DNA from 2 places in the Rhodopseudomonas sp. BR0G17 genome. Region 1 is predicted to be linked to the other one. Evidence: predicted binding sites of a transcription regulator. Region 1 holds the regulator's gene; the other holds the start of a gene.
What was found. The regulator PhoB, encoded in region 1, activates phosphate uptake and scavenging genes when phosphate is short. The targets are predictions, from matches to a motif close to TGTCATNNANCTGTCAT.
Positions count from the first base shown of each region.

Region 2: DY467_RS14940 (pyruvate kinase) is a predicted target of PhoB. The motif match lies at 1,939-1,955, and genes of this name have one in related genera.

Region 1 covers NZ_QUML01000028.1:655-8,633, reverse strand. The annotation lists gene pstS (phosphate ABC transporter substrate-binding protein PstS) at 1-640, shown strand, start outside; gene pstC (phosphate ABC transporter permease subunit PstC) at 850-1,851, shown strand; gene pstA (phosphate ABC transporter permease PstA) at 1,853-2,716, shown strand; gene pstB (phosphate ABC transporter ATP-binding protein PstB) at 2,713-3,534, shown strand; gene phoU (phosphate signaling complex protein PhoU) at 3,558-4,274, shown strand; gene phoB (phosphate regulon transcriptional regulator PhoB) at 4,349-5,062, shown strand; gene DY467_RS19095 (GcrA family cell cycle regulator) at 5,411-5,920, opposite strand; gene DY467_RS19090 (aspartate aminotransferase family protein) at 6,397-7,608, shown strand; gene argF (ornithine carbamoyltransferase) at 7,608-7,979, shown strand, end outside.
Region 2 covers NZ_QUML01000017.1:99,597-107,575, forward strand. The annotation lists gene DY467_RS14925 (ABC transporter ATP-binding protein) at 1-490, opposite strand, end outside; gene DY467_RS14930 (ABC transporter ATP-binding protein) at 483-1,238, opposite strand; gene DY467_RS14935 (ArsC family reductase) at 1,454-1,801, opposite strand; gene DY467_RS14940 (pyruvate kinase) at 2,020-3,498, shown strand; gene DY467_RS14945 (hypothetical protein) at 3,610-4,581, shown strand; gene DY467_RS14950 (NAD(P)/FAD-dependent oxidoreductase) at 4,769-6,571, shown strand; gene DY467_RS14955 (flavin reductase family protein) at 6,618-7,175, opposite strand; gene DY467_RS14960 (hypothetical protein) at 7,241-7,639, opposite strand; gene DY467_RS14965 (glutathione S-transferase family protein) at 7,905-7,979, opposite strand, start outside.

The sequences.
Region 1 (7,979 bases):
CATCGGCAAGATCACCAAGTGGGACGACCCGGCGATCAAGAAGCTGAACCCGAAGGTCAGCCTGCCGAGCGATGCGATCACCGTGGTTCGCCGCTCCGACGGTTCGGGCACCACCTTCAACTTCACCGACTACCTGTCCAAGGTCAGCGCTGACTGGAAGACCAAGGTTGGTTCGGGCACCGCGGTCGAGTGGCCGGTCGGCGTCGGCGCCAAGGGCAACGAAGGCGTTGCCGGCAACGTCGGTCAGACCAAGAATTCGATCGGTTACGTCGAATACGCCTACGCCAAGCAGAACAAGCTGACCTACACCGGTCTGGTGAACAGCGCCGGCAAGACCGTGCAGCCGACCATCGCGGCCTTCCAGGCTGCGGCCTCGAACGCCGACTGGGCCAAGGCTCCGGGCTACTACCTGATCCTGACCAACCAGCCGGGCGAAGCCTCGTGGCCGATCACCGCCGCGACCTTCATCCTGATGCACAAGGAGCCGGTCGATAAGGCGGCGTCCGCCGAAGCCGTCAAGTTCTTCAAGTGGGCGTTCGAGAAGGGCGCCAAGGCTGCCGAAGAGCTCGACTACATCCCGATGCCGGAACCGGTCGTCAAGCTGATCGAGAAGACCTGGGCCTCGGACATCAAGAGCTGATAGTCTGAAGTTTGGCTGCGATCCGGATCCGTCCGGGTCGCAGTCCGACGTTCACGCGAACGGCGGACTCCGAGGCTCATACGCTCGGGCTCCGGCTTTGCACCGCAGTCGGTGCTGGCGCGACCTTCGATCGCGCATCCGGTTTTCAATTCAGATCTCCAGCCGCGAGGCGCGGTTTCGGCCCTGCAGTAGGCATGAGGAGAGTTAGCGTGGCGGACATGGCGGTTGAGACGACCGGGTTGCAGACGGCTGCCGGACCTTACGATCGGGCCAAGGCCCTGAGTGCCTTCAAGCTCGGCGACAAGACTTTCTATTGGACGACGCGCGCCTGCGCGATTTCGGTGCTGCTGATCCTCGGCGGCATCATCATCTCGCTAATCGTCGGTGCCTTACCGGCGATCCGCGAATTCGGCTTCTCGTTCCTCACCACTTCGCGCTGGGCGCCGGCCAATGACCCGCCCGTCCTCGGCGCGCTCGGCCCGATCTACGGCACGCTGGTGACGTCGCTGATCGCGATGATGATCGCGATCCCGGTCGGTCTCGGCATCGCGATCTTCCTTACCGAGCTGTGCCCGATGTGGCTGCGCCGCCCGATCGGCCTCGCCATCGAGCTGCTCGCCGGAATCCCGTCGATCATCTACGGCATGTGGGGCTTCTTCGTGCTCGGCCCGTTCCTGGCCTATCACTTCCAGCCGGCGATGATCGCGCTGTTCGAGGGCGTGCCGGTGCTCGGCGATATCTTCGCCGGTCCGCCGTCCTATCTCAGCCTGTTCAACGCCTCGCTGATCCTCGCCATCATGGTGCTGCCGTTCATCACCGCGATCTCGGTCGACGTCTTCAAGACCGTGCCGCCGGTGCTGAAGGAAGCCGCCTACGGCGTCGGCTGCACCACCTGGGAAGTCGTCCGCAGCGTCGTGATCCCCTACACCCGGGTCGGTGTGATCGGCGGCGTGATGCTGGCGCTCGGACGCGCGCTCGGCGAGACCATGGCGGTCACCTTCATCATCGGCAACTCGTTCCGGATCACCGGCTCGATCTTCTCGCCCGGCACCACGATCTCGGCGGCGATCGCCTCCGAATTCGCCGAGAGCGATGGCCTGCATCAGTCCGGCCTGATCCTGCTCGGCCTCCTGCTGTTCATTCTGACCTTCCTGGTGCTGGCGGCCGCCCGGCTGCTGCTGCTGCGGCTCGAACTGAAGGCGGGCAAGTAAGATGTCGCCGATCCATCTCGACAACCCGATCTACAAGCGGCGTCACCGCAACGACCTGGTGATCAAGGTGCTGTGCTCGGCGGCGGCGCTGTTCGGCGTCACCTGGCTGGCGCTGATCCTGTTCACGCTGTTCTGGAACGGCCTCGCCGGTCTCAACTTCGAAATATTCACCCAGAATACCCCGCCGCCGGGCTCGAATGAGGGCGGCCTGCTCAACGCCATCGTCGGCTCGATCATCATGACGATCCTCGGCGTCGGCATCGGCGCGCCGCTCGGACTATTCGCCGGCACGTACCTCGCCGAGTACGGCAAATACGACAAGCTCACCTCGGTGATCCGCTTCATCAACGACATCCTGCTCAGCGCGCCGTCGATCATCATCGGCCTGTTCATCTATGGCGCGGTGGTGGTGACGATGGGCCGGTTCTCGGCGCTCGCCGGCGCGCTGGCGCTGGCGGTGATCGTGATCCCGGTGGTGGTGCGCACCACCGAAGACATGCTGCTGCTGGTGCCGAGCTCGCTGCGCGAAGCCGCCTCGGCGCTCGGCCTGCCGCGCTCGCTGGTGATCCGCCGGATCGCCTATCGCGCCGCCCGTGCCGGTCTGATCACCGGCATCCTGCTGGCGACCGCCCGTGTCGCCGGTGAGACCGCGCCGCTGCTGTTCACCGCGCTCAGCAACCAGTTCTTCAGCCTGGATCTGACCAAGACGATGGCCAACCTGCCGGTGACCATCAACAACTTCGTCCAGAGCCCCTACGCTTACTGGAAGCAGCTCGCTTGGACCGGCGCGCTGCTGATCACCCTGACCGTGCTTGCCCTGAACATTGGCGCGCGCATCATCGGCGCCGAGAGGACCACGAAATGACCGAGATCTCGATCGCCACCAGCGTTCCGTCCGCGATGCCGCCGATCGGCGCCCAGCCGGACGGCCCGGCCAAGGTGACCGTGCGCGACCTCAATTTCTACTACGGTCAGAACCATGCGCTGAAGCACATCAACCTGGCGCTCGCCACCAACCGCGTCACCGCGTTCATCGGTCCGTCGGGCTGCGGCAAGTCAACCCTGCTGCGCATCTTCAACCGGATGTACGATCTGTATCCGGGCCAGCGCGCCGAGGGGCAGGTGCTGCTCGACAACACCAACATTCTCGACCCCAAGCTCGACCTCAACCTGCTGCGCGCGCGGGTCGGCATGGTGTTCCAGAAGCCGACGCCGTTCCCGATGACGATCTATGAGAACATCGCGTTCGGCGTCCGCCTGTACGAGAAGATCTCGAAGTCGGAGATGGACGGCCGGGTCGAGAAGGCGCTGCGCGGCGCCGCACTGTGGAACGAAGTGAAGGACAAGCTCGGCGCTTCCGGTCTCAGCCTGTCGGGCGGTCAGCAGCAGCGTCTGTGCATCGCCCGCACCATCGCGGTGCGGCCGGAAGTGATCCTGTTCGACGAGCCGTGCTCGGCGCTCGATCCGATCTCCACCGCCAAGATCGAAGAGCTGATCGACGAGCTGAAGGAACAATACACCATCGCGATCGTGACCCATAACATGCAGCAGGCGGCGCGCGTGTCAGAGTCGACCGCCTTCATGTATCTCGGCGAGCTGATCGAATTCGGCCCGACCAACAAGATCTTCACCTCGCCGAGCGATCGGCGCACCCAGGATTACATCACCGGCCGGTTCGGCTGACGCGGCGGGCGAGGAGCACGGATATGGGATTCGAACACACCACCAAGGCGTTCGACGGCGACCTGCAGGAGCTGACCCGGCTGGTCGCGGAGATGGGCGGTTTGGCCGAGCGCCAGATCGTCGACTCGGTCGATGCGCTGATCCGGCGCGACGTCGCGCTGGCCTCGCGCGTGGTCGCGGCCGATGCCGAGATCGACCAGATGCAGCGGAATATCGAAGAGCGCGCGGTGTTGACCATCGCGCGGCGCCAGCCGATGGCGATCGATCTGCGCGAAATCGTCGGCGCGATGCGCGTCGCGACCGACCTCGAGCGGATCGGCGATCTGTCGAAGAACATCGCCAAGCGCGTCAACGCGATCGACAGCGACTTCCATCCGCTGAAGCTGATCCGCGGCCTCGAGCACATGACCGACCTCGTGCAGTCGCAGGTCAAGGCGGTGCTCGATGCCTATACGGCGCACGATCTGCCGGCCGCGATGGTGGTGTGGAACGGCGACGAGGAAGTCGACGCGATCTGCACCTCGCTGTTCCGCGAGCTGCTTACCTACATGATGGAAGATCCGCGCAACATCTCGTTCTGCATTCACCTGATGTTCTGCGCCAAGAACATCGAGCGGATCGGCGATCACGCGACCAACATCGCCGAGACGGTGTTCTACATGATCGAAGGTCAGCAGATCATGGACAAGCGTCCGAAGGGCGACATGACCACCTTCGCCAACGCGACGCCCGGTAACTGACGCTGCTCTGGCCGCCGGCCCGCCGGGCCGGCAGTCATGGGACGGATCGAGACGACACTGAGACGAGGACGACAATGGCTGCGCGCATTCTGGTAGTTGAAGACGAGGAAGCGCTGACGACGCTGCTGCGATACAATCTGGAATCCGAAGGTTACGAGGTCGAGACGGTGGCGCGCGGCGATGACGCCGACACCCGGATGAAGGAGCGGATTCCCGACCTGGTCGTTCTGGACTGGATGCTGCCGGGCCTGTCCGGCATCGAGCTGTGCCGCCGGCTGCGGGCGCGTCCGGAAACCAAGCAACTGCCGATCATCATGCTGACGGCGCGTGGCGAAGAAAGCGAGCGGGTCCGTGGGCTCGCGACCGGCGCCGACGATTACATCGTCAAGCCGTTCTCGGTGCCGGAGCTGCTGGCCCGGGTGAAGGGCCTGCTGCGCCGCGCGGCGCCGGAGCGTCTCGCCACCGTGCTGGCGTACGGTGATCTCGAACTCGACCGCGACAAGCGCCGGGTGGCGCGCTCCGGCCGGCCGATCGATCTCGGTCCAACCGAGTATCGCCTGCTCGAATTCTTCCTTGAGCACCCGGGCCGGGTGTTCAGCCGCGAGCAGCTGCTCGACGGCGTTTGGGGCCGCGACATCTACATCGATGAGCGTACCGTCGACGTGCACATCGGCCGCCTGCGCAAGCTGCTCAATATCGGTCGCGAGCAGGACCCGATCCGCACTGTTCGCGGTGCCGGCTACGCCCTCGACGATCGCTTCGCCAAGGTCGAAGGCAGCCCGTCGTAGTTGTTAGCAGGTTTGCGACGTCGGTGAGCAAAGCGAGCGTGCCCACCAAGACACTCGTTCAAACCACGATGACCGCGAGCGTGATTTAGCGACACGTGGCAACGACGCGATGGCGGCGTTTGTCGACTCTATCGCTTTTGCAATCGTTCAGCCGCGGCCTCAGCCCAACATAGCAGCGTCATCCTCCGCGAAGGCGGAGGATCCCGTATTGCAGTGAGTGGGTGGGAAGTAACGGACGCTCTGGGATACTGGGTCGCCCGCTTTCGCGGGCGATGACAGTTTGGCGGGATGGCCAACCCTGCGCTGCGCGAGCGCGGATTGCCGCGGCCTTGGGCTGGCGGCGTCAGTCTAGCGGGTGGTCTTGGGAGCTGCGCGTCGGCGATCGCCGACCGGCTGATAGGCGATGCGCGAGTGATGCGCGCAGTAGGGCAGGCCCGGCAGCGACTTGCCGCCGCAGAAGAAGAATTCCGGGCTCGACGGATCGCCGACCGGCCAGTGGCAGGTGGCTTCGTTGAGTTCCAGCAGCGACAGCCGCTGGTTCATCGGAACCACGTTGTCGAAGGCGATCGGATCTGGCTCGGCTTCCACTTCGAAAGCGTGCGCCAGTGCGGTGTTGCCGCGCGCCACCGGCCGGGTCACCCTCATCATCTGCTGCACCGGGCGCGCCTTGCGCGGCCGCGGCGCTGCCGACGTGGGGCTCTTGGCCCGGCCCGACAGGCCGAGGCGGTGGACCTTGCCGATCACGGCATTGCGGGTGACGTTGCCAAGCTCGGCGGCAATTTGACTCGCCGACAGCCCGCCCTCCCACAATTTCTTCAACTGCTCGACGCGCTCGTCGGTCCAGGTCAATGCCGTCATAGTTCTATCCCTTCCTGCCGCGGGCGCCGAAGGGCGGCGCGGAACCGCGGCTGTGAGGTCGTCAAAATCTCAGCTGTCAGAATCCCTTAGCGCTCGCCGGACGACCCTTGCCGCCCCGGCGTTACGCCTCATCCGAGAACTCGAAATGGATTACAAACCGCGCACGAGATGTCGTACCCGACAGTCAAAAGGCTACAATATGCCGTGACTCACGCGCAAGAGTCCGACCCGGTGCGTCCACACCTTCTCCTGTGAGTGAGTCCGCGAAGCCACAACAAACAGCGCGAGTGCTGCTTTCTGGCAGCACTTCGTCGAAGCTCCGTGTTGACAGTGAGTTCGACGCTTCTAGAATAATCCCACGTGCCGCCTGGAAAGGCGGCACGTTTCGTTTCCGGGGTACGTTGTCCCAGACTGCGTTCGTGTCATGCGCGTGACGCGGCCGGCCGGCGGCCCGCTATTTTCCGATCGGATCGGCCATGTCTCAGAGCGCTTCAACGTCCCATCTCCTCCCGGTTTTCGCCAGAGCGGATGTCGCGTTCGAGCGCGGCGAAGGTGTCTGGCTGCACGGAACTGATGGCGAGCGCTACCTCGACTTCACCAGCGGCGTCGCCGTCAACGCGCTCGGCCATTGCCATCCGCATCTGGTCGAAGCCTTGCAGGAGCAGGCGACCAAACTGTGGCATATGTCCAACCTGTTCAAGAGCCCGGACGGCGAGAAGCTGGCGGCGCGGCTGTGCGAACAGAGCTTTGCCGACAAGGTGTTCTTCTGCAATTCGGGTGCTGAAGCGGTCGAGTGCGCGCTGAAGATGGCGCGGCACTATCACTTCTCCAAGGGCGAGCCCGAGCGCACCCGGGTGATTACTTTCGAAGGCGCGTTTCACGGCCGCACGCTCGGCACGCTCGCCGCCACCGGCTCGGCAAAGTACCTGGAAGGCTACGGCAAGCCGCTCGACGGTTTCGATCAGTTGCCGCTCGGTGACCTCGATGCGGTCAAGGCCGCGATCGGTCCGAATACCGCCGCGATCCTGATCGAGCCGCTGCAGGGCGAGGGCGGCGTGCGCTCGCCGGAGCTGGCGTTCTTCCGCGGCCTGCGCGAGCTGTGCGACGCGCACGGCCTGCTGCTGATCTTCGACGAAGTCCAGACCGGCATGGGCCGCACCGGCGAACTGTTCGCCTATAAGCGGGTCGGCGTCGCGCCGGATTTGATGTCGCTGGCCAAAGCACTCGGCGGCGGCTTCCCGATCGGCGCCTGCCTGTCGACCGCCGAGGCGGCGAAGGGCATGGCGCCGGGCGCGCACGGCTCGACCTTCGGCGGCAATCCGCTGGCCGTCGCGGCCGCCAACGCGGTGCTCGATATCATGCTGCAGCCGGGCTTCTTCGACCACGTCAAGAAGATGTCGCTGCTGTTGAAACAGAAGCTCGCCGGTGTCGTCGATCGGCATCCGCGCGTCGTCAGCGAAATCCGCGGCGAAGGCTTGCTGCTCGGCCTCAAGGCGGTGGTGCCGTCGCCCGAGCTGATCGCGGCGCTGCGGGCCGAGAAGCTGCTCACCGTCGGCGCCGGCGATAACGTCGTGCGCCTGCTGCCGCCGCTGATCGTCAGCGAGGCCGAACTCGACGAAGCGATCGGGCGACTGGAGCGCGCCTGCGTCACGCTTGCCGGGCAGGCGGCGCAGAAGGAGGCGGTGTGATGAGCAGCTCCAGCAACACGCCGCGGCACTTCCTCGATCTGACCGAACTGCCGACCTCCGAGCTCCGCAACATGCTGGCCGCTGCGGTCGCCATGAAGGCGAAGCGCAAGGCGAACGCCGATGCCGACAAGCCGCTCGCCGGCAAGACGCTGGCGATGATCTTCGACAAGCCGTCGACCCGGACGCGGGTGTCGTTCGACGTCGGCATGCGCCAGCTCGGCGGCGAGTCGATCATGCTGACCGGTGCCGAGATGCAGCTCGGCCGCGGCGAGACCATCGCCGACACCGCGCGGGTGCTGTCGCGCTTCGTCGACATCATCATGATCCGCATCCTCAATCACGAGGCGCTGCTGGAGCTTGCTGCCAACGCC
Region 2 (7,979 bases), on a different contig from region 1:
GCAGGATGCGGGCGATCGCCAGCATCTGCTGTTCGCCGCCCGAGAGCTTGGTGCCCTGGCTCTTCAGCCGCTCGCGCAGGTTCGGGAACAGTTCGAAGATCTGATCGAGCGACAACCCGCCGGGGCGAACCTGCGGCGGCAGCATCAGGTTTTCGCGGACGTCGAGGCTGGCGAAGATGCCGCGCTCCTCGGGACAGAACGCGATGCCGCGGCGGGCGATCTTGTCCGACGACGCCCGGCTGATGTCGGTGCCGTCGAACGTGACGGTGCCGCTGCGCTTGCCGACGATCCCCATCACCGCCTTCAGCGTGGTGGTCTTGCCGGCGCCGTTGCGGCCGAGCAGCGTCACCACCTCGCCTTCGCGGACGTCGAAATTCATGCCGTGCAGAATGTGGGACTCGCCGTACCACGCCTGCAGATCGCGCACGCTCAGCATCGCTGCGCCGGCAGCCGACGATGCGGGCCGTTCCATTGTGGTCGCCTCAACCATGACCCGCTCCGAGATAGGCTTCCTTGACCCGCTGATCCTGGGTCAGGTCGGTGTAGTTGCCTTCCGCCAGCACCTGGCCGCGGGTCAGCACGGTGATGACGTCCGACAGGTTGGCGACCACGCTCAAATTGTGCTCGACCATCAGGATCGTGTACTTGGCCGAGATCCGCTTGATCAGCGCCGCGATCTTGTCGATGTCCTCGTGCCCCATGCCGGCCATCGGCTCGTCGAGCAGCATCATCTCGGGATCGAGCGCCAGCGTGGTGGCGATCTCCAGCGCGCGCTTGCGGCCGTAAGCCATCTCGACCGCAGGCGTGTCGGCGAACTCGCTCAGCCCGACGTCATCGAGCAGTTCCCGCGCCCGGTGGTTGTACTTGTCGAGCACGCTCTTGGAGCGCCAGAAATCGAACGACGACCCGTGCTGCCGCTGCAGCGCGACCCGGACGTTCTCGAGCGCGGTCAGATGCGGGAACACCGCCGAGATCTGGAAGGAACGCACCAGCCCGAGCCGCGCCACGTCGGCCGGCGCCATCGCGGTGATGTCCTGCCCGTTGTACAGGATCTGCCCGGCGGACGGCCGCAGGAACTTGGTGAGCAGATTGAAGCACGTGGTCTTGCCGGCCCCGTTCGGACCGATCAGTGCATGAATGTGACCACGGCGGACCCGCAGGTTGACGTCCCGCACGGCAAAGAAGCCGGCGAATTCCTTCGTCAATCCGTTGGTTTCGAGGATGATATCATCGGCCAAGCAACTTCCCCCCATCGAACGCATGCGGTGCCGGCGCAGACGTCCGATGTCTTCTTTTTTGGAGCCGGTGCTCGGAGCGCCGTTGGCGCCCGGCCCGTCTTTCTGGCCCGACTATGCCGCTATTCGCGAGCCTTGTGCAAGATGCAAAGCTGGGCAGCGTTTGCGGCCGGTCGGTTTTGGGGAAACTCCTCCGCGCGGCGGAGCGGTGATCAGTATTAGCCAAACGCCTCGGCATAGGCTTCCGGGCGGAAGCCGACCAGCAGCTTGTGGCCGTGCTCCAGCACCGGACGCTTGATCATGGATGGCTGTGCCAGCATCAGCGCGATCGCCTTAGCTTCGGTCACCCCCTCTTTGTCGGCCTCGGGCAGCTTGCGGAAGGTGGTGCCGGCGCGGTTGAGCAGCGTCTTCCAGCCGGCCTGCTTCGCCCAGCGCTCGAGATGCTCCCGGTCGATGCCCGCGGTCTTGTAGTCGTGGAACGTGTAGCTGACGCCGTGGCCATCGAGCCAGGTCCGCGCCTTCTTCATCATGTCGCAATTCTTGATGCCATAGAGGGTGGTGGGCACGCGCAGGCTCCGCAAGATTGAAAGCAATCGACTCGCATTCAGGCCGCCCACCCCTCAGCCGTCAAGCGCGATGGCCGCGCTGTGCATGAACCCGCGAAAGAAGCTGGGAAGAAAGTCTGAGGCTGCGGAACGGCGCCTGTCACATCGGTTTCATCCAGCGATCCTAGAGCGGGTGGAATGCGGTTCTCCACGCCGCCCAAACCCGTGAGATGCCTGCGATGTCGACCGAAATCCTCCGCCTCAAGCACAAGCTCGACACGCTGATCACGGAGATCGACGAGGGCAGCCGCGAGCGGCTGGCCGGCTGGGTGGATCAGATCCACCGTCCCGGCTTCGGCCCCAGCGCCGCCAACCTCGCCCACTATCTGGCGCTACGTCACCACGATCTGCGCCCGCTGCAGCACGCCCTGATGGCGCTGGGGCTGTCGTCGCTCGGCCGGCTCGAAAGTCGGGTGATGCCGACGCTGCTCGCGGTGCGCGCCACCCTGGCGGCGCTGGCGGGCGAGCCGGAAATGCTGCGGCCGTCGTCGAAGCAGTTCTTCGCCGGCGATCACGATCTCGCTAGCCGCAGCGCCGAGCTGTTCGGACCGCTGTCGGGCGCCCGCCACTCCGCCCTGCTGGTCACCTGCCCGTCCGAAGCCGCCGACGATCCGACCTTCATGCTGCGGCTCGCCGAGCGCGGCGTCGAGGCGGTGCGGATCAACTGCGCCCACGACGATGCAGCCGCCTGGCAGCGGATGATCAATCACCTCCACGTCGCCGAGGAGGCCACCGGGCGACGGATGAAGGTGCTGATGGATATTGCCGGGCCGAAGATCCGCACCGGCGCCGCGCGCACGCCCGACGGCCGCGACCGCATCGTCACCGGCGACCTGGTGGCGATCGTGGCGCAGGGCGAATTCGAGCGGATCGATCTCGACGACGAGCATTTCGCAGTGGAATGCACCCTGCCCGATCCGCTGACCCGCGCCGCCGTCGGCGCCCGGGTGTTCGTCGATGACGGCAAGCTGTGCGTCCGCATCGAGCGGAAGACCGCCTGGGGTTTGCTCGGCCGCGTCACCGCCACGGCCGACACCGGCTTCCGGCTGAAGCCGGAGAAAGGCCTGAACTTCCCGGATACGCCGCTCGACATCCCGGCGCTCACCGCCAAGGACCGCGCCGACCTTGATTTCGTCGCCGCCCATGCCGACGGTGTCGAGTTCTCGTTCGTGCAGTCGGTCGGCGACGTGAAGATGCTGCAGGCCGCGCTCGCCGAACGCCGGCCCGACGACTGGCACAAGCTGTCGCTGGTGTTGAAGATCGAGACGCCGGATGCGGTCGCACACCTGCCGGACATCCTGGTGCAGGCCGCCGGCCGCCAGCCGACCGCGGTGATGATCGCGCGCGGCGATCTGGCGGTCGAGATCGGCTTTGCCCGGCTCGCCGAAATGCAGGAAGAGATCCTGTGGATCGGCGAAGCCGCCCATGTCCCGGTGATCTGGGCCACCCAGGTGCTCGAACATCTGGTGAAGAAAGGCACGCCCTCGCGCGGCGAAATGACGGACGCCGCGATGGCGGCGCGCGCCGAATGCGTGATGCTGAACAAGGGCCCCTATCTGTTCAAGGCGATCACCGAGCTCGATACACTGCTCGGCCGGATGGCCGACCATCAGCACAAGAAGACGCCGCAGCTCCGGCGGCTGCGTAGTTGGGGGTAAGCGCAATTACTTTCGGTATCAACCTAAGGTTGACTCCATAACACCTTCGTTCACTCTATGTTCCCATACGGTGCAAAACCGCTGTGCCGGCCAGAGTGAGCGGAGGAAATCATGAGGCAGCAGACGGCTCGATTTGCAGCCGCGATCACCCTGCTGATGACCTTGGGCACGACGGCCGCGCCCGGGCGCGCCGAAGAGGCTGCGGTCGATCGGATCGACGCCGCGCTGCAGAACATCACCAGCATCGTCCGGGCCAAAAAGGTCGGCTACGCGACGATCTGGGACGGCAACAAATACATCCAGTGCCGCCGACTGCCGAGCCGCGAGATGCGCTGCGAAGCTGCCGGCCCGACGCTGCAACCAACGTTGAAGCACGTCCTGACGATCGAACGGCAAAATCGGCTTGCGACGCTCGGCTGGACCATCGATCCGGCTTTCGGCAACTACGCGAAAGTATTTCCGGCCGACACGCCGACCGGCCAGATCTCTGCAGACATCTTACGCACGTTGACAGATGCCTACGACATCAACCTTCAAGACCTCGAACCGAAAACCGACTGGGTGGTCGACATCCCCTGCCCGCCGCGGAACGGGCCGTCCCAGACTCTCGCCGGCATGGTCAGCGGCGCACCGTCGATGCGTTCGACGGCGCTACTCACTTGCTCTTATGCGGCGAAGCCGCAGCCGCAGACCGCCGAAACTGCGGAAGCGTTGATCAAGCTTTACGGCCCCTCGGTCACAGCAGAGATTCAGCGACTGCGGGTGAACGCGGCACATCGGGTCTATGCGGTGTTCGACAGCGGCATCGGCTACATCCAGTGCATGCCGGAAACGCCACCGGTGGCGCTGTATTGCGAGGCCGCGTCGGCCGAAAGCTGGGCGGCGTTGAGCGCCGTCCTGAGTCCGGATCGCATCGCCCGCCTGACGGCCGCCGGCTACAAGGAGCCCGGCCGCGCGCCGAACTACAGCAAGAGCTATCCGCTGACGCTGACGGATGGCGCGATCGCCGCCGAAATCCTCACATTGCTGCACGACGTCTACAACTACACCGGCGCGCCCAAACTCGACGTCAAGACCGAATAGAACCGCACACATGGCATTGCAGACGCTGTCGCCGCTGCGTGCATCGCAGCAACCGACTGATCACAACTTCACTAGCTGGCTCGCTTCGTTCTCCCCTCGGATCGGCGCGATGGTATCATCGCGAAAAAACGACGTCGCATCGCGACGCAACAATGCTGTCAAAACAACAGCCCATGGGAGGACCAGCATGCTCGACACCGCACCGAACGGCAAAGTCACCACGCTCCTCGGACAACTCGACGACGCGCTGAGCGCCGGCGACATCGACCGCGCGGTCGATCTGTTTCAAACCGACTGCTACTGGCGCGACCTGATCGCCTTCACCTGGAACATCAAGACCATGGAGGGTAAGGATCAAGTCCGCGACATGCTGACCGCGCGGCTCGCCGATACCAAACCGTCGCATTGGCGGATCGCCGACGGCGAGGACGCCGCCGAGACCGACGGCATCGTCGAGTGCTTCATCCAGTTCGACACCGCGCTCGCCCGCGGCGTCGGCCATCTCCGCATCAAGGACGGCCGGATCTGGACGCTGCTCACCACCATGGCCGAACTGAAAGGCTTCGAAGAGCCGCAAGGCTTTCAGCGCCCGATGGGCGTCAAGCACGGCGCCGATCCCAGCCGTAAGACCTGGAAGGAAGAGCGCGACGCCGAGGCCGCCGAGCTCGGCATCACCCGCCAGCCGTATTGCGTGATCATCGGCGGCGGCCAGGGCGGCATCGCGCTCGGCGCGCGGCTGCGCCAGCTCGGCGTGCCGACCATCATCATCGAGAAGAACGAGCGCCCGGGCGATAGCTGGCGCAAGCGCTACAAGTCGCTCTGCCTGCACGACCCGGTGTGGTACGACCACCTGCCCTATCTGCCGTTCCCGCCGAACTGGCCGGTGTTTGCGCCGAAAGACAAGATCGGCGACTGGCTGGAAATGTACACCAAGGTGATGGAGCTGAATTACTGGGGCTCCACCGTCTGCAAGCGCGCCTCCTACGATGAAGCCGCCAAGGAATGGACCGTGGTGGTCGAGCGCGACGGCCAGGAGATCACGCTGAAGCCGAAGCAGCTGGTGCTCGCCACCGGGATGTCGGCAAAGCCGAACATGCCGAAATTCGAAGGCATGGACGTGTTCAAGGGCGATCAGCACCACTCCTCGCAGCATCCCGGGCCGGATGCGTGGAAGGGCAAGAAAGCGGTGGTGATCGGCTCGAACAATTCGTCGCATGATATCTGCGCGGCGCTATGGGAGGCCGGCGCCGACGTCACCATGGTGCAGCGTTCGTCGACCCATATCGTCAAGTCGAACTCGCTGATGGAGCTCGGGCTCGCCGGGCTCTACTCCGAGCAGGCGGTGCAGAACGGCATCACCACCGCCAAGGCCGACCTGATCTTCGCCTCGCTGCCGTACAAAATCCTGCACGAGTTCCAGATCCCGATTTACAACGCGATCCGGGAGCGGGACGCCGAATTCTACAAGCGCCTGGAAGCGGCCGGCTTCATGCTCGACTACGGCGACGACGATTCCGGCCTGTTCATGAAGTATCTGCGCCGCGGCTCGGGCTACTACATCGACGTCGGCGCATCCGAGCTGGTCGCCGACGGCCGGATCAAGCTGAAGAGCGGCGTCGACGTTACGCGCCTGACCGAACATTCCGTGATCCTCAGCGACGGCTCCGAGCTGCCGGCCGATCTCGTCGTCTATGCCACCGGCTATGGCTCGATGAACGGCTGGGCCGCCGACCTGATCTCGAAAGAGGTCGCCGACAAGGTCGGCAAAGTCTGGGGCCTCGGCTCCAACACCCGCAAAGACCCCGGTCCGTGGGAAGGCGAGCAGCGCAACATGTGGAAGCCGACCCAACAGGAAGGCTTGTGGTTCCACGGCGGCAATCTGCACCAGTCGCGCCACTACTCGCAGTTCCTGGCGCTGCAGCTCAAAGCCCGGATGGAAGGCCTCCCCACCTCTGTCTACGGCCTGCAACAGGTGCATCACCTGGGTTGAGTGCCGTTCGATCAAATCCGCGGACGCCGATCGTTTCGGCGTCCGCTCACAGCATCCCCGGCCGGAACAGCGATTTCCTGCTGATGGTCTTGCCGGCGACCATGAACACACCGTCGCCGGTGTAATGCAGCGTCTGCGGATGTTTCGGCCGGGCGGCGACGTGCGCTTTGACGACTTCGAAGATGAAGAAGTTGTATCGGCCGACCAGCGCATCGTCGTGCAGCCGGCATTCGAACGCAGCGTGGCATTCGGCGATCAGCGGCGCGGTGACCACCGTCGCCTTCTCCGCCGTCAGCCCGAAATGCGCGAACTTGTCGATCTCGGCACCCGAGGTGTTGCCGATGCCGACGACGATATCAGTCAGCGCCGTGGTCGGCAGATTGACCACGCATTCGCCGGAGCCGCGGATCATCTCGAACGAGTGGTTGCCGCTCGAGATCATCAGACCGATCAGCGACGGGGTGAATTCCAGCACGACGTGCCAACCGAGCGTCATGACGTTGTGCGCGCCGCGCCAATGCGAGCTCACCAGCACGATCGGCCCCGGCTCGAGATAGCGGCGCACGCCCGAAACCGGAAAGTCGGATTTGCGTGGATGGATCATCTTCCGCGTCCTGTCGGTCCGTCTGGGCAGCCTCTATCAGTAGCACATCCCGGAAGAACGACGCCTCAAACCGTCATGTTCACGCCGCGGACTTCGCCCTGAAACCGTTGCATGGTTTGCAGCGCGGTTTGCAGGCGGGCGAACAGGTCGGTGTCGTTAGTCTGCAACGCCCGCTCCATGCCGCTGTGCACCGACCGCATGAAATCGACTTTCTGCGTGTCGTCGGGCGCCAAGGAGGAGCCATCGACCGGCATGCTCACCGTCATGCTGATGAAGGTCGAACTCTCGTCGAAACTCATCTCGCCGCTGGCGATCTTGCTGTTGATCCAGTCGAACAGTTGTTGATGGGTCATCTGGGTGAAGTCGGTCTTCTGCACCCCGCCGCTGCCCGGCTTGGTCGCCGCCGCACTGTCCGCAGAGGCGGACGCCGCCGATGCACCTGCGCTGCTGCGCGAGGCGGTCACCAGTGAGGCCGCATATGACCCGACTCCAGAAATATTCATGACGCGCCTTCAAACGTGCTTGGTCGAGCACACTCAAAAGCAACCGACATGCCATCCCGGCGGCGGCCGCTTTCGCCAACAGCCACAGCGCATTGCGGCGCCAGGCAGCGGCGCCGCGTGGCCGGATGGCGGCAAGTCTTGCCGCCCGCACGACGATCTTGCCGCCTCGCGGCCGCCACTGGCGCTCGTCAATCAACCGGCCGACAACACGAGCGCCCGCGCCCGTTCAACCACCGACTGCGGCGGCATGCTCGGCCGCCATCGCGGCATCGGCCTGATCGACCCGCTGGAACGCCGGTCG